Regions from separate parts of the Massilia sp. S19_KUP03_FR1 genome, predicted to be linked through region 3. Evidence: predicted binding sites of a transcription regulator. Region 3 holds the regulator's gene; each other region holds the start of a gene.

The links. Region 3 encodes FNR, which switches genes on or off when oxygen is low (the NO sensors DNR and NnrR bind a similar motif). Its sites were predicted from a motif close to TTGATNNNNATCAA; they were not measured.
Region 1: a site for FNR is predicted at 1,559-1,572, ahead of V6M87_RS20320 (universal stress protein). Genes of this name have one in related genera too.
Region 2: a site for FNR is predicted at 2,418-2,431, ahead of V6M87_RS20240 (universal stress protein). Genes of this name have one in related genera too.
Region 4: a site for FNR is predicted at 1,861-1,874, ahead of V6M87_RS22805 (universal stress protein). Genes of this name have one in related genera too.

What each region holds. Positions count from the first base shown of each region.
Region 1 covers NZ_JAQQPS010000019.1:113,354-117,590, forward strand. The annotation lists gene V6M87_RS20310 (universal stress protein) at 1-394, shown strand, start outside; gene V6M87_RS20315 (NAD(P)-dependent alcohol dehydrogenase) at 418-1,473, shown strand; gene V6M87_RS20320 (universal stress protein) at 1,650-2,486, shown strand; gene phbB (acetoacetyl-CoA reductase) at 2,502-3,224, opposite strand; gene V6M87_RS20330 (hypothetical protein) at 3,374-3,778, shown strand; gene V6M87_RS20335 ((R)-mandelonitrile lyase) at 3,905-4,237, shown strand, end outside.
Region 2 covers NZ_JAQQPS010000019.1:94,438-98,674, forward strand. The annotation lists gene V6M87_RS20230 (HD-GYP domain-containing protein) at 1-574, opposite strand, end outside; gene V6M87_RS20235 (sensor histidine kinase) at 714-2,390, shown strand; gene V6M87_RS20240 (universal stress protein) at 2,515-2,952, shown strand; gene V6M87_RS20245 (NAD-dependent succinate-semialdehyde dehydrogenase) at 2,959-4,237, opposite strand, start outside.
Region 3 covers NZ_JAQQPS010000006.1:58,795-63,031, reverse strand. The annotation lists gene hemN (oxygen-independent coproporphyrinogen III oxidase) at 1-749, shown strand, start outside; gene fnr (fumarate/nitrate reduction transcriptional regulator Fnr) at 746-1,486, opposite strand; gene V6M87_RS08205 (glycoside hydrolase family 13 protein) at 1,717-3,567, opposite strand; gene V6M87_RS08200 (TonB-dependent receptor) at 4,072-4,237, shown strand, end outside.
Region 4 covers NZ_JAQQPS010000025.1:775-5,011, reverse strand. The annotation lists gene V6M87_RS22820 (zinc-dependent alcohol dehydrogenase family protein) at 1-689, opposite strand, end outside; gene V6M87_RS22815 (pyridoxamine 5'-phosphate oxidase family protein) at 722-1,192, opposite strand; gene V6M87_RS22810 (hypothetical protein) at 1,223-1,789, opposite strand; gene V6M87_RS22805 (universal stress protein) at 1,953-2,420, shown strand; tRNA gene V6M87_RS22800 (tRNA-Thr) at 2,481-2,556, shown strand; gene V6M87_RS22795 (sulfotransferase family protein) at 2,898-3,740, opposite strand; partial or broken gene V6M87_RS22790 (YDG domain-containing protein) at 3,854-4,237, opposite strand, start outside.

The DNA.
Region 1 (4,237 bases), on a different contig from region 3:
CGCGCCTGGCGCGGGCCACCAGATCCTGGTGGCCTGGAACGGCAGTGCCGCGTGCGCCCGCGCCGTGCACGCGGCGCTGCCGCTGCTGCGCCAGGCGCGCAATGTACGCCTGGCGTCGTTGCGCGCGCCCACCGACGCGTTTGCGCAGGACATCGCGGCCGAGCAGGCGCAGCTGGCCGCCAGCCTGGGCCGCCACGGCGTCCAGGTGCAGCTGTGCGTGCGCGACGAGGATGTCGACGCCGGCCACGCCATCCTGGCACTGGCCAGGGAAACCGGATGCGACCTGATCGTGATGGGCTGTTACGGCCATGCGCGCTTTCGCGAAATGCTGCTGGGCGGCGCAAGCCGCACCATGCTGCGCTCGGCCACGGTACCGACGCTGATGCTGCACTGATGTATCCCCCACGGAGGCTTGTCATGAACATGATGAATGCAGCAGTCTTCACCGGCCCCGGGCGCATCGTCCTGGGCCGCAAGCCGGTCCCCGTGGCCGGCCCGGGCGAGGCGGTGATCAAGGTCACGCTCACCACCATCTGCGGCACCGACGTGCACATCCTCAAGGGCGAATACCCGGTGCGCGACGGTTTGACCATCGGGCACGAACCGGTCGGCACCATCCACGAACTGGGGCCGGGCGTGACCGGCTACAGTATCGGCCAGCGCGTGGTGGTGGGCGCCATCACCCCGTGCGGCCAGTGCCACACCTGCCTGGACGGCCACCAGTCCCAGTGCGGTGGCCATGCCATCGGCGGCTGGCGCTTCGGCAATACGATCGACGGCTGCCAGGCCGAGTACGTCAAGGTACCGTTCGCCAACGCCAACCTGGCGCCCATTCCCGATGCCCTGAGCGACGAGCAGGTATTGATGTGCCCGGACATCATGAGTACCGGCTTCGGCGGCGCCGAAAACGGCGGCATCCGGCTGGGCGACAGCGTCGCCATCTTTGCGCAGGGGCCGATCGGCCTGTGCGCCACCGCCGGCGCGCGTCTGCGCGGCGCCAGCCGCATCATCGCGGTCGATACCTTCCCCGAGCGGCTGGCGATGGCGCAACGGCTGGGCGCCGACGCCGTCGTCGATTACCGCGCCGGCGACGCGGTGGAAGAGATCCTGCGCCTGACCGGCGGGCGCGGTGTCGACGTCGCCATCGAGGCGCTGGGCACCCAGCAGACCTTCGAAAACTGCCTGCGAGTCTTAAAACCCGGCGGCACGCTGTCGAGCCTGGGCGTGTATTCGGGCAAGCTGACGCTGCCCATGGATGCCTTCGCGGCCGGCCTGGCCGACCAGTCGCTGGTTACCACGCTGTGCCCCGGCGGCAAGGAGCGCATGCGCCGTCTGATGGCCATCGTCGCCTCCGGCCGGCTCGACCTGCAGCCGCTGATCACGCACCGCTTCCGCCTCGAGCAAATCGAAGACGCTTACGAGCTGTTTGCAAACCAGCGCGACGGCGTGCTGAAAGTGGCCATCACGCCTTGAGGCGACGCCGTCGAACTTGCGGAAACGTTGCGCTGCATCAAATTGCGCACGCAAAGCGCAGCAGGTGCACGTTCGCCGTTCATATTTGATTTGCATCATGTTTTTTTAGCCAGCCAATCCATAGTATTCTGGCAAAGCGGCGCGCCACGCGCCGGCTGTGACCACCGGGAGCCGCCATGTCTTACCGATCCATCCTCGTCCACGCTTGCCAGCCTGCCACCGCGCAGGCGCGCTATCAGCTTGCCGCCAGAATTGCGCTGGATGCAGGCGCGCAGATGGCAGGTATTGCCGCATCCGGCGCCACCGAGGTCCTCTACCGCAGCGGCGCCGCCGCAGCGATGATGCCCATTGGCCCGGAAGACTGTGCCTTCCTCACCGAAAGCGCCCGCCGCGACCTGGCCGCTTTCGAGGAGACCGTGCGGGCGACGGGCGCGCAGCTGGTGCCCGGGCGCGTCACCGATGAATCGGCCACAAGTGCCTTGCCGCTGGCGGCGCGCTATGCCGACCTGCTGGTGATCGGCCAGGCTTGCAGCCCCGACGCCATCGTCGCCAACGACCAGTCGCTGGCGCGCACGGTGCTGGTGCATGCGCCCTGCCCGGTGCTGGTGGTGCCGGCCGACAGCCGCTCGGTGGCGCTGTCGCAGCGCCCGCTGCTGGCGTGGGATGGCAGCATGGAGGCAAGCCGCGCCGTGCGTGGCGCGCTGCCCCTGTTGCAGCGCGCCGGCAGCGTCACGGTCGCCTGTTTCTATCCGCAGAAATACGAGGCCGACGGCGGCGCCGGTGGTGCCTTGCTGGTCGCTTACCTGGCCTGTCACGGGATCGCTGTCGACCTGCTGGCGCCGGCGCATGCCGACAGCGTCGGCCACGCCTTGCTGGCGCTGGCCGAGTCGCGCGGGCACGACCTGATCGTGATGGGCAGCTTCGGCCACTCGCGCTTGCGTGAGGCGGTGCTGGGTGGCGCCACCCGGACCGTGCTGGCCGAGGCCAGCATACCGGTCCTGACGGCGCACTGAGCCTGCGCCCCGGCTTCAGGCCAGGTACTGGCCGCCATTCACGTCGAAGGTGGCCCCGGTAATGAAGCCGGCCGCGTCGTCGGCCAGGAACACCACCATCCGGGCCACGTCGGTAGGCGTGCCCAGGCGCCCGACCGGGATGCCTGCCACGATCGCCTGCAGCACATCGGGCCGGACCCCGGCCGCCATGGCGGTGTCGCAGTAGCCCGGCGCGATGGCGTTGACCGTGATGTTGCGCGCGGCGTTTTCCAGCGCAAGCGCCTTGGTAAAACCCAAGATGCCGGCCTTGGCGGCGGCGTAATTGGTCTGCCCGGCCTGCCCCTTGCGACCATTGACCGAACTGATGTTCACGATGCGCCCGTAGCGCCGTTCGCGCATGCCCTCGATGACCGGGCGCGTCATGTTGAACATCGATCCCAGGTTGGTTTGCAGCACCGCCTGCCACTGGTCCGCGCGCATCTTGTGGAACATGGCGTCCTGCGTGATGCCGGCATTGTTGACCAGCACGTCGAGCGGCCCCAGCTGCGCCTGCACGGCCGCCACGCCACGCGCGCAGGCGTCTGCGTCACCGACGTCCCACTGGAATACGGCAATGCCGTGTTCGGCGGCCAGCGCCTGCGCCGCCTGCGTGTCGTGGTGGTAGACGGCGGCGACCCGAAAGCCCGCCGCACCCAGCGCCGTGCTGATCGCCAGGCCCAGTCCGCGCGTGCCGCCCGTTACCAGTGCTGTTCTTGCCATATCGTCCTCCCGAAATGATCGTCGCGTTGCACAGGACCAGTCTACCCGGCACGATGTGCGGGCATCAGGGCTTGAATTGATTTGCATCAAACACGCGCCCACTAAGAATGCGAAACAATCACGACTCCACCGCGGCAGAAAGAACCATCATGCACACCATTCCTCCCAGCGACGCCGCGCATGCCATCGGCACGGCGCTCCAGCACAGCCGCAAGCAGTTGTGCCACCAGATCGACCAGCTGGCTGCGCGGCCCGAGGCATCGTTTGCATCGGGCTGGAACGCGCTGGTGGCGGCCGCCGAGGCGGCCTTCCGGCACGAAGAGAGCCTCATGGAACTGATGGCCTACGTCGGCCTGGCGGCGCACCGGGAAGAAAACGCCCGCACGCTCAGCGCCCTGCACCACGTCACCCCACGGGTCGATGGCGGCGACACCGGCATCGGGCGCGAAGCGCTGGCCGCGCTGGCCGTGATCGTGTCTTCGCACCGCTACAGCGTCGGCAGCGCCGCCGACCTGCACCTGCGCGGGCACAAGGTGACGCCGGGCCACAGCTGAGACCGTGCCCGTTCCCTGTTTCATTCATGATTTACACACATGAATGTGTGCAGAAACGCGCTCTAGTGTCATGCATCGGCCAAAGCTATAGTCAAGCGGTCGTCATCTCACTGAACAGGAAACAATATGGAACTCAAGCGCGCAGGCACCCAGCCTTCCATCAAAGGCCCCGAAGCCTGGTTCACCGGCACGGTCCGGATCGATCCGCTCGCCACCGGCAGCGCGCCCGCGCGCGTTTCGGCCGCGAGCGTCACCTTCGAGCCGGGTGCACGCTCGGCCTGGCATACCCATCCGCTCGGGCAAATCCTGATCGTCACGGCAGGCTACGGCTGGACCCAGTGCGAGGGCGAAGCCAAGGTCGACATCCGCGCCGGCGACACCATCTGGTGCCCACCCGGCCACAAGCACTGGCACGGCGCGTCGGCCACGACGTCGATGACCCACATCGCCGTCCAGGAA
Region 2 (4,237 bases), on a different contig from region 3:
GCTGCGCGTCGAGCCCCAGGCCGGCGGCCAGGATGCGTGCGTACTGCGCCATGCGCACCAAGTGGCTGCCGGTGTCGGCATCGCGAAATTCCGCCAGGCGCGCAAGGCGGTGCACCGCATCGCTCTCGCCGGCTACCACGGCGCAGGCCGCTTCCGTGACCGCGTCGGTCAAGGCCTCGGCACGCGCCATGAGCGCCACGTCGGCCTGGCGCCTTACCAGCAGGTTGCGTACCCGGGCTTGCAGTTCGATGTGATCCATCGGCTTGGTCAGGAAATCGTTGGCGCCCAGTTGCAAGGCGCGGTGGCGCACAGCGCGGTCGGTATCGGCCGTCATCATGATCGTGGCGACCGGTTCCTCTACGAACATTGCGCGCAACCGCGTCAGAAACTCCAGGCCATTCATGACCGGCATCATGTAGTCGAGCAGTACCAGGTCCGGCCTGGTGTTGCGGCACCAGTCCAGCGCCTTCAGCGGATCCTCGAGGGCCACGGTGGTTACGCCGCCGACCCCTTTGAGCATGTGCGAAAACAGTTTCAGGTTGATGTGGTCATCGTCCAGAATCAGCACCTTCATATTTCCCTTTGGCAATTATTATTGTGTATATTGACAAGTATAATGATTCCAACGATTTAATGGTAATTTCTGTAGATTTATTTCTTTATTCGACATATTTGTTGTATCTTGGCATCTTTGCTCACGGTTGGAGTCCTGCATGCAAACAGACCCGCAGCCGAACGTCGGCCTCGAGCGGATCGACGCGCGCGTTTTATTGGTGATCTTCGTTGTCGTCATGGTGGCTGGCATCTGGCTCGTAACGCTGGCGCAGCTGGCGCACGCGCGCACCCGGGCCATCGCCGGAGCCCAGCGCGATGCGCAAGGGCTGGCGCGCGTGTTCGAGGAACATGCGGTACGCACCATTGAGGCGGCGGACCAGGCCGTCACTTACCTGCGCTTCCGCTACAACGCGCTGGGCATAACGCTGGACGTGAATGCCGACCTGCAGCGTGGCCTGAACCCGGGCCATTTGTACAATCTGTTCACCGTGGTCGACGCGCATGGCGACACGGTCCTGTCGAGCCAACCCTTCACCCCGACCAACCTGAGCGACCGCGAACATATCCGGGTGCATGTGGCCGGCCATACCGAGGGTTTGTTCATCAGCAAACCGGTACTCGGTCGCGTCTCGAAAAAATGGTCGATCCAGCTCACCCGCCGCATCGAGCATGGGGACGGATCGTTCAAGGGCGTGGTGGTGGCCTCGATGGACCCCTACTATTTCACGCGCCTGTATGACGAGGTCAATCTCGGGGCCCGCAGTTCAATTGCGCTGATCGGCGACGATGGCGTGGTGCACGCGCGCCGCGTTGGCCAGGTCAATTCGATCGGCCAGGACCTGCGTGGCAGCGCCCTGTTCGCGCAGATGCAGGGGCGCGCGCGCGGCACCTTTTCCGAACGCAGCCCGGTCGACCAGGTGCAGCGCCTGTATGGGTTCGAGAAAGTGGCCGGCTACCCCTTGACCGTCCTCGTCGGCCTCGACTATGGCGAGTTATTGGCCGACTACGATTCGCGGCGCGACCAGTCGCTGCTGCTGGCCAGTGTCGCCAGTGCCGCGATCCTGCTGTTCGGCGCCGCCCTGGTGGTGCTGCTGGCACGCTTGATCGAGAGCAGGAAGCGGGCCATTTCGGCGAGCCAGGCCAAATCGCGCTTCTTGTCGAATATGTCGCACGAGTTGCGCACGCCGCTCAACGGCATCCTCGGTTTCAACGCCCTGCTGCGCGAGGGGCTGAGCGATCCGCTCCAGATCGACTTCGCCGAGACCGTCGAAACCAGTGCGCGGCAATTGCTGGCCATGGTCGACGCGGCGCTCGAACTGAGCGCGCTCGAGTCCGGCCAGCAGCGTCTGGACAACGCCCCGGCCGTGCTGGCCGACGTGTTTGAACAGGCCCTGTCGGCGCACCGCGCTGCCGCCACGGCCAAGGGGCTGCACCTGGCGCTGCGGGTCGACGCGAACGCGCCGCCAGTGCTGGTATGCGACCGGGCCAGGCTGGTGCGGGTGCTCGACATCCTGCTCAGCAATGCGGTGGGATTCACGGCGACCGGCCATGTCCTGCTGCACGCCGCCCGCACGGCCGGCGCGTGGGATTTTGCCGTGGAGGACACCGGCGTGGGTGTCCCGCTGGCGCACCATGCCAGCATTTTCAAGAAATTCTCCCCCAGCGACGACAGCGCCAGCCGCGCGCGCGCCGGCGCCGGTCTCGGGCTGGCGATTGCCGCGCAACTGGTGGCCTTGATGGGCGGATCGCTGACGCTGGCGTCGGTGCCAGGACAAGGCGCGACATTTCGCGTGTCGCTGCCGCAACGCGACCGGCAGCTGGACGGGCCCGTGTAGGCCAGGGCCTTTTTGGCCGCGCCGGATTTGATGTGCATCATGGCTGCCAAGGCGTGCGCCCGGCATCGTTTCATGCATGCTCAGGGCGCATCGGCGCCCGCGGGCTTTACCCGGGAGAACCGCCATGTACCAACGTATCCTGATTCCCACCAATGGCTCCGACGCGTCGCTGCGCGCCATTCATGCCGGTATCGCCCTGGCCAAGATGTTGCATGCCGAGGTGGTCGCGCTGTCGGTCGCGCCTGAATTCCACCTGCTCTCGCTCGCGCCCAGCCAGGTCGAGCCGCCGGCTGACGCGTTCGCGTCCGAGCACCATGCGCGTGCCATGCACATGCTGCATCAGGTGAGCCATGCTGCGCGCGAGGCCGGCGTGCCCTGCACCTGCGAATTCAAGGTCTCGGATCACCCGTGGGAGGCGATCTGCACCACCGCGCGCGACCGCCAATGCGACCTCATCAACATGGCCTCGCACGGCCACAAGGGCATCAGGAGCATGCTGCTGGGCAGCCAGACCCAGAAGGTGCTGGTGCACTGCGCGGTGCCGGTGCTGGTCCAGCACTAGAACGCGTCAAGCGACGCGGATCAGCTTCTTGTTGACGAACTCCTGGATACCGGCCGCCGACAGTTCGCGCCCGAAACCGGAATGCTTGACGCCGCCAAACGGCAATTCAGGCGCGGTCAAGGCTTCGCTGTTGATGAAGACCATGCCGGTATCGATGCGGCGCGCCACGCGCTTGCCCCGTTCGAGGTCTTGGGTGAACACCGAACCACCCAGGCCGAACGGCGAATCGTTGGCCAGCGCCACCGCAGCGTGCTCGTCGGCGACGCGAAAGAACAGCGCCACCGGTCCAAAAAATTCTTCCTTGTAGGCCGGATTGGCGGGCGTGATATCGGTCAGGATGGTCGGCTGCATGAAGGCGCCGGCACGGTCGACGCGCGCGCCGCCCATGATGACGCGGGCACCGGCGCCGACTGCGCGTTCAACCTGGTCAAGCAGCGTGTCAAGCGCACGTTCGGACGACAGTGGCGCCAGCGTGGTGCCCGCATCGAGCGGATCGCCGGCGCTGAACTTGGCCAGCGCGGCCTGGAACTTGTCGAGGAAGCGCTCGGCCATTGCGTCGACCACAATAAAGCGCTTCGACGCCGTGCAGGCCTGGCCGGAATTGCCCATCCGGCCGGACACGGCGCACTTGACGGCCTGGTCGAGGTCAGCATCGTCAAGCACGATAAAGGCGTCGCTGCCACCGAGTTCGAGGGTGGTTTTTTTCATGTTCTGTCCGGCGCGCGCAGCCACCACGGCACCTGCGGCTTCGCTGCCGGTCAGGGCCACGCCGCGAATGCGCGGGTCGTCGATCAGCTGCGAGATCTGGTCTTTCGAGATGAACAGGTTGGTGTAGGCACCGTCCGGGGCGCCTGCATCCTGCAGCAACTGCGCGAACGCCAGTGCACATTGCGGCACGTTGGACGCGTGCTTGACCATCACCACATTCCCGGCCATCAGGTTCGGGGCGGCGAAGCGGGCGATCTGATAATACGGATAATTCCACGGCTCGACGCCCAGCAGCACGCCGATCGGGAAGCTTTCGACGACACTGTCGGTGCCGCCTGCATCGAGTTTTTGGGGCGCCAGGAAGGCTTCGGCGTGGTCGGCGTAGTAGTCGATGATGGCCGCGCTGAGCGCCACTTCACCGGCGCTTTGCGCCAGCAATTTGCCCATTTCGAGCGTAATGAGCCGGGCCAGTTCACCAGAGCGCTCGCGCATCAGCGCCGCTGCGCGCTTGAGCACGCTCGCGCGCTCGGCATAGTTGCGTTCGCTCCAGTCGTTGGCGAAGCAGTGGCTGGCCGCT
Region 3 (4,237 bases):
TGAACATCGACCTGATCTACGGCCTGCCGCTGCAGACGCTTGCGACGATGGCGACCACGCTCGAGCGGGTGATCGCGGCCGACCCGGACCGCATCGCGCTGTACCACTACGCCCACATGCCGCACCTGTTCAAGGCGCAGCGCATGCTGCAGGACGCTGACATGCCCGGCGCCGACGCCAAGCTGGCCATGCTGGGCCTGGCCATCGAACGGCTGGCTACGGCGGGGTATGTGTATATCGGCATGGACCATTTCGCCAAGCCGGACGACGAGCTGGCGGTGGCGCAGCGCCAGGGCCGGCTGCACCGCAACTTCCAGGGCTATTCGACGCATGCCGACGCCGACATCGTCGCGTTCGGCGTGTCCGCCATCGGCGCCGTGGGCGCCACCTACAGCCAGAACGCCAAGCACCTGACGGCCTACTATGCCGGCATCGACGCCAGCACGCTGCCCATCGAACGGGGCGTGACGCTGTCCATGGACGACGCGCTGCGGCGCTCCCTGATCGGGAGTTTGATGTGCCATTTTGAGCTGTCGGTGGCCGCCTTCGAGCAGGCGTTTCCGATCGCCTTTGCCGATTATTTCGCGCAGGAGCTGGCGGCGCTGGCCGACCTCGAGGCCGACGGCCTGGCCACGGTTACGCCCGACTGGATCACGGTCACGCCGAAAGGGCGCCTGTTAATCCGGAATATCTGCATGGTGTTCGACCGCTACCTCGAGTCTGGCCAGCGCCATTCCGCCACGGTCTAAACGAGTGGGCTGCACTGCTCCGTGCCGGCCGCGAGCGCCTGCAGGCGCGCCGGTTCGCGCAGGGTGATGGCGCGCTTGGTCACTGCCAGCAGGCCGAGCGTCTTGAAGCGTGACAGCAGGCGGCTGACGCTTTCGATGGTCAGGCCCAGGTAATTGCCGATGTCTTCGCGCGACATGCGCAGCTCGAACTGGGTCGAGGAGTAGCCGCGCGCGGCGTAGCGGGCCGCCAGGTTGGTGAGAAACACCGCGAAGCGCTGCTCGGCGCGCATATTCCCCAGCAGCAGCATGACGTTCTGCTCGCGCGTGATTTCGCCGCTCATCATGCGGTGGAAGTGGCGCAGCAGATTCGGCATCTCGCCAAACAGGCCTTCGAGCGTATCGAAGGGAATCTCGCATACTTCGCTGTCTTCCAGCGCCACCGCGTCGCACTGGTGCCGTTCGCTGCTGATGGCGTCCATGCCGAGCAGTTCGCCGGCCATCTGGAAGCCGGTGATCTGCTGGCCGCCGGCGGCGTTGATCTGGGAGGTCTTGAAATGGCCGAAGCGGATCGCGTACAGCGACTTGAATGGCGCATCCATCTGGTACAGGCGTTCGCCGCTGGCGATGCGGCGGCGGCGGCCGATGACCTGGTCGAGGCGGGCCATGTCGTTGTCGGACAGGCCCATGGGCAGGCACAGCTGGTGCATGCTGCAGGTGGCGCAGCCGGCTTTGATGGCGGGGAGGGGGGAAGTTGTCATGGCGCCGATTCTACTGCTTCGTGCTGGCTCATGGTGCGAAACGGGCATTTTAGCGGTAGACGGCGCGGCGGCGCTTTGCGGCGCTGCCGCGCGAGCGTTATCGATTTTGTCGAAGTGGTATGGGTTCCCGCCTGCGCGGGAATGACGTATCTGAGAGCGCTGGCCTTGAAAACGTCATCCCGGCGCAGGCCGGGATCCATGCTGAATTTGCAGCACCAACCCGGCGTCGTTCAGTTCAACTCCAGCACCACCGCCGACCGCGCCGGCAATTTCACCTCGGTCCGCAAATCAAAGCGCGCGCCGGTCAACACATCGACCCCGCCGCTGACGCCAGCGAGCATCTCGCGGAAGCGCTCAGCCTTGAGTACCTTCTCGCCGGGGTTGTTGTTGAAGGCGACCATCACCTTCTTCTTGCCGTCATAGCGGAAGTAAACGTAGGTGTTTTCTTCGGCCCCGTAATGCATCATTTTCCCGTGATGGATCAGCGGCTGCGTCTTGCGCCAGTTGACCAGCTTTTTGACAAAGGCCTGCGCTTCGGCTTCTTTGGCGCCGAGGTTGCGGCCGCTGAAAGCGTCGATGCTGTCGCCCTTCCAGCCGCCCGGGAAATCGGTGCGGTAGCTCGAGTCGTTGCGTTCCTTGGTCGAACTGGTCATGAGGATTTCGTCGCCGCTGTAGAACTGCGGAATGCGCGGCATGGTCATCAGGAACACAATGTCCATCTTGTACTTGCCCATGTCTTCACCCACCACGCTGTAGATGCGCGAGGTATCGTGGTTGCCGGCGAAGACAACCAGATTGCCCGGATTCGGGTACAGGTAATCGAGCGACAGCGTCTCGTAGACATTCGAGAAGACGTTGCCGCCATTGGCGTCGGCCAGGCCGTCGCGCATCGCTTCGGTCATCGGGAAGTCCATCATGCTCGGCATCGAGCTGACGTACCCGTCCGGATTGACTTTGCCCTTCTGCCAGTGCGCCACCACGGCCGGCTGCTTGTGCCACTCTTCGCCGACCAGGTTGATGTTCGGGTACTCGGCCATCACGCGCCGCGTGTAGTCGGTCAAAAAGGCGCCGTCGGAGTAGCCGAAGGTGTCGATGCGCAGGCCCGACAAGCCAGCGTTTTCGATCCACCAGATATTGTTCTGGATGAGGTAATTGGCCACCAGCGGATTGGTCTGGTTCAGGTCGGGCATGCCCGGTGCAAACCAGCCGGTGGTGAAGTTCTCCTTGTCCTCGGTCGATGCGTACGGGTCCTGCACCGCGGTGTGATGGTGTTGCGTGGCGACGAATTTGGCCCCGTGGTTGACCCAGTCCGGCGTCGGCTTGTCCTTCATCCACCAGTGGCCAATGCCGATGTGCGACAGCACCACGTCCTGGATCAGGCCAATGCCTTGCGTGCGTGCGCTGTTTGACAGGCGCAGATAGTCGTCATTGCTGCCGTAGCGCGGATCGATCTTGTAGTGGTCGGTGGCCGCGTAGCCGTGATAGGACGCGTTCGGCATGTCGTTAACCACCAGCGGGGTTGGCCACAGCTGGGTGAAGCCCATGTCCTTGATGTAGCCGAGACGGTCGATCATGCCCTGGATGTCGCCGCCGTGGCGACCGTATCCGAGCTGGCGGTTGCCCTTGTCGGCCATGCCGGCCACCGTGTCGTTGGACGGGTCGCCGTTGGCGAAGCGGTCGGGCATGAGCAGGTAAATCACGTCGCTACTGTCGAAGCCGTGGCGCTGGCTTGAACCTGGCGCGCGCTGGCGCAGCTGGTAGCGGTATTGCGCCGTGCGGCCATTGCCCTTGAAGGCGATGTCGAAGGCGCCAGCCGCCGCATCCTTGTCCATGTCCAGGTCGATGAACAGGTAATTCGGATTGGCCACGCGGGTCACGCCGGCGATGCGCACGCCGGGGTAATTGAGCGTCGGTTGCAGCTCGGCGATACGCGCGCCGTGCACCATCAATTGCAGCTTGTTGCTGGCCATGCCGGCCCACCAGAACGGCGGCTCGAGGTGCTCGATGGCAGGTGCGGCAAGGACGGCCTGCGGCTGCAAGGCCGTTATTACCAGCAACATCGCGAGGGCAAAAGTCTTCATGGTTGTCTCCATTTTATGTGATTAGGAAGGTCAGTCGATACTGTAGTCAGACTACGAAAATGCGGTGTGGCAAGTCGAAAAACGTGCCCCAACTGGCTGGATGGGCGCAAGAATAACCGATCGGTAGCGCAGCGGACAAGATCGGCAATTTTAGTCTAGCTACACCTGCATGTTTAGCCAGGTATTGTGACTTGCGGGCATAAATACGCCCTAAATCGGTGCATTTACCCTCCGGGAATGGTGCAACACAGTGAAATGTAGTCAGCCTACAAGTCAAAATGAAGGTAATTGTGACTGATTTACAACGAGATTTGGTCGAATTCTGGCTGAAACGGATGAAAATGCCATGCTGCGTCGACTTGGTGCGAGTCACGTTGACAGTGCATCTAGTTTTAGTACAAAATTCCTAATAGAACGTCTTTTAGAGCGTTTGCATGCACCCGTGTTGTAGGCTCAAGAGCTGTAGTTGCGGGCAATTAATGGTTCAGATAATTGAGGGGACACATGAAAATTTTCGCAAGCAAGCGCGTCGCAAGCGCGTCCAATAGCATCGCCTTCCGGTTGCATCCAGTCGCCGCCGGCGCCGCCATCCTGGCCGCGTTCGCCAGCAGCGCTTACGCCGAGACGGAAGTGGCCGCACCAGCCGCGCCGACCGAGCAAACCGCAGTAC
Region 4 (4,237 bases), on a different contig from region 3:
GGCGCAAAGATGATGGCCGCGTCGAGCGGAGCTGGCGGCATCACGTTCGATGCGCCGGCCCAGGACGCGCCCAGTGACAAAGCAAAGTGTTGGGAACGCACGTCGCCCGGCCGCGTGAAGGCGACGATTTCGCGGCCCTGATGCACGGCCAGCTGGGTGAGGATGTGCGCAGCCGCGCCAAAGCCATACAGCCCGATGCGAGAAGCGCTCCGGACCATCGCATAGGCCCGGTAGCCGATCAGGCCGGCGCACAGCAAGGGCGCGGCATGCACGTCGTCGTAGCAATCGGGCAGCGCGAAGCAATAGCGCTCGTCGGCCAGTGTGTAGTCAGCAAAGCCGCCATGGCGGTCATAGCCCGTAAAGGTAGCCTCGGCACACAGGTTCTCGCGCAAATCGCGGCAATACGCGCACAGACGGCAGGTACCGGCCAGCCACGGCACGCCCACCCGCTGCCCGGTCCGAAAGCGATGCGCCGCGTCCCCCATTGCGACGACCTTGCCGACAATCTCATGACCCGGCACCAGCGGCAGCAAATGGGCTGGGAGTTCGCCGTCGAAGACGCGCAAATCGGTGCGGCAGACGCCGCAGGCGCCCACTTTGAGCAAGATGTCATGACCGCGCGCGCGCGGCACCGCAAGCTGCGCCTGCCGCAGCAGGGTCGCCGGCGCATTGAGCACCATGGCGGACATCGACGATGGCAAGGCCATGGCGATCCCCCGGCTCAGCTGGCCATCACTTGCTCGGCGCTGAGCAATTCGGTATGGCCAAAGCCCTTCGTGTAGTCGAGTAGGCTGATCACGCGCGGCGTGATCTGGATAAACGCAATACTGTCCGCCAGCGGCGAATCGACCCACTGTGCCAGTTGGGGAAAGCGCTTGAGCAGGCAGGCCCTGGCCAGCGCGATGTCGGGCGCGGCGTCGAGGATACGTGCTTCGGCCGCCATCGACAGGCCGCGGATATTGCGCCAATCGTCATACGGCAGGTTGATGGTCAGCGACACCTTGCCGTTGGCGCGGAGATTGCGCGCCTTCTGGCTCTCCTTGCCTATGCCGGCATACAGGATCAGTCCATCGTGTGCATAGCTGATCGTCGTCGCCTGCGGAAAACCGTCGGGGCGGATGGTGGCGAGCGTCAAATCGCTGGCGCCGTCGATGATGGAGACGACGGCGTCCCGGTGCGGCTGGTTCATCATGCGGTCCTTCCATGGCAGGCGCGCGCAGCGCTACTGTGGCAGCCCAATGTCGATTGTCAGGATCATCGAAAAAATCGCGGCGGGCCTTTGCCCGGACGTGTCCCCGGCACCCGGCAGGACCAGGTGCAAGGGCTTGCCCCTGGCGCCAGGCCCCAGCAGCGCCGTACCGGACACGGCATGGCCGGCCATTTCACCACGCACCACATAACGCCCCTGCTTCGGCATATCGACCAGCATGATGGGGCCGTCGCACACCGTCGTCAGCAAGGCGTGGCCGCGCGCGTCGGCGATCTCGACCTTGACGTCGCTGAGATAGTCGCCGCGCTTCGTTGCGAATGTCAGCATCAGGTCGTACTTCGATGCCGCCTGCTTCATCTGGGCCGCCTCGTCGCTCCCGACCCCGCCACAGACATAGGTGATGCCGTTTTCCGTGTGCGGCGGCGGCAATGGCGTCGCCTCCTGCGCCTGTCCGTATGGCGCCGAACACATGAGCGCCACAAACAATGTTGCGATCGATTTGCTTGTCATCGCATCCTCCCGAAAATCAACCCGCACTTCTGCTACCAATAATTCTAGAAGCGTGTCCTTGAATTTCAAGCGGCGGACCATGATGACGCACCCCGCTACAGTGCCAAAAAGACGCACCTGCCGCGCGTCCAAAAACTGTTTTGATCCAGGTCATGGATGGCGCGCCCTCATCTCGTCATGCTCGTTCACGTGTAGCCACGCCATCGCGACGCCAAAACGCACTACTGGGCATATGTACAAGAAAATTCTGGTACCGACCGACGGATCGGACATCGCGCAGGCAGCGGGCGCCGCTGCCGTCGAGTTTGCACGCGCCTGTGGCAGTGAACTGTTCGTGCTGTCCGTGGCACGGCCGACTTACCTGATGCCTGCCGATGAAAGCGCCATGAGTGCCGATCCGGGCTTCGGCGTCGAGGCACTGATGCAACAGGCCGACCGCAGCGTGCAGCAGATCGCGCAGCTTGCCAAGGCTGCCGGCGTCCCGTGCAATACGCTGACCATCCTGTCCGACGCCCCCAGCGATGAAATCCTCGACGCCGCCGACCGTGAACAATGCGACCTGATTGTCATGGGTTCGCATGGACGGCACGGGTGGTGGCACCTGCTGGCCGGCAGTGAAATGGAGCAGGTCGTGGAAAATGCACAGGTGCCCGTCATGGTGCTGCGGCCGCAAGCTCAGCCGGCCCCATCGAAGCGCTAAAACAAGCGGCCAACGCTGACCGCCATGAAATAGCGGTATAATCTTTACCGCACAGCGTGCGCCGACTTAGCTCATTTGGTAGAGCAGTTGATTTGTAATCATCAGGTGGCCAGTTCGAAACCGGCAGTCGGCACCAATAAATTCAAGCACTTAGCCCAATCCTCAGGATTGGGCTTTTTGCTTTCTGGACGCCATGTAACCCCTGTGTAACCCGGCTTGATCAATCAACCCGGAAGGGCAATGTGCCATATCGGAAAAATTCCGCCGTTTGATCAACAATGCGACAGAACCCGCTGCGGCGCAGCGGCAAATGAGAAAGGGTGGAGTGAGACATATGAGGTCCTTGCAAGATCTGGTTCGTAATATTACCTTCAAGCAACTTTGTCAACAACAACCGATTGCCAACATACTTATGTGTGGTGCTGGGCAAGGAGAAAGAAATAACAATTCACGTTGTCGAGAAAAATATTTTTTCAGTCAGCCATTGTGTGTGGCGGACGGCGTGGCGCGCGGATAGTACAAATCATAAAACCAGCCGCAAGCGCTCTCGATTTGCTGCTGGATGCGCGGTGGAATCGCATGCTGTTGCGGTGCGCTGATCGAAGAAAACTGGCTGTGTCGGTATTTCATCCTGTAATGGCTGTCGCTTTCCTGGATGCCCACGGCCAGGTTTTCCGGATTGATCCGGAAAGGCGCCAAACCCAGCCACGCATATAAATGGTTCATGCAGTCCGCTGGCCGCGCCATCAAGTCTTCGAAGCGGACGATATACAGCTTTTGCTGCACTTCCAGTGGCAAGTCCAGCACGGCTTGAAGCGAACTCAAAGGCGCGCCGATGGTACGGTCCTTGGCAAACAACATGTCGGCGCGGCCCAGGCGGTCGAAGTCGGCCAGGTGATCTACGAAATCGAGCAAGATGGTGCGCTGGTGCTGTGCCTCCACCGAGCCGTATACCTGGCCCAGTTCGCGTACACAGACAATCAACTTGGCTTCCGGCGCCAGTTCCAATAACAATTCCACCGCGTACAGCCAGCCGCGGTTCTTGTCCACCACAGCGTGCTTGCCGCAGTCCTGGTACCAGCCGCGCAGGAAGCCTTGCATGGCGGTCTTCAGGTGGCCGTAGCTGGAGTCGAAGCTGTGATCGAGCTGGGACAGGAAAAACGAGTCGTCGCTGATCGTTCGCCGCATGCCGAGCAAGGCGTTGCACAGCGGCGAACTATTGCCTTCGCTGTGCAGGTCGGGGTGCTGCGCCAGCAACTGGCACAGCAAGGTGGAACCCGCGCGGGGCAAACCGGTCACGCCGATAAAATGGGGATGCATGGCAATCCTGTCGCAGGAATAGAGTGAATGGCAATTATAGGGGAGCGCACCCCAAAAAAATGCCGCTTCAGTCATGAAGCGGCATGGGACAGCGGATCGGCATCTGCTGAAAATTACCGGCTTTCCACGCTGGTGCCGTCGCCACTGCTGACCGTCAGGCGCAAGCCGGTATCGATCACGCTCAGGCGCAGGCCCGGCAACACGTTGGTGTTGATCGTTGGTCCGATCTGCACTACCGGCGCGGTGCTGGTGGTCGGGGCAGCGGCCGGCTGCGTCGTGGCGACCGCAGCATCGCCCTTGACCGTCGCCGTTTCAACCGTGGTGGTGAGCTTGGTTACCACCATGTTGGCCTGCACCATATTGCCTTGCGATGGGGCCACGGTGACCGTGCCGAGCACGTTCGACAGGGCGCTTTGCAGCGCTTCGGTTGGCTTGACGGTCAGCACGCCAGGCGTGTACGCCAGCGTGTAGTTGACCGCCGTCTGACCGCCCGCCGA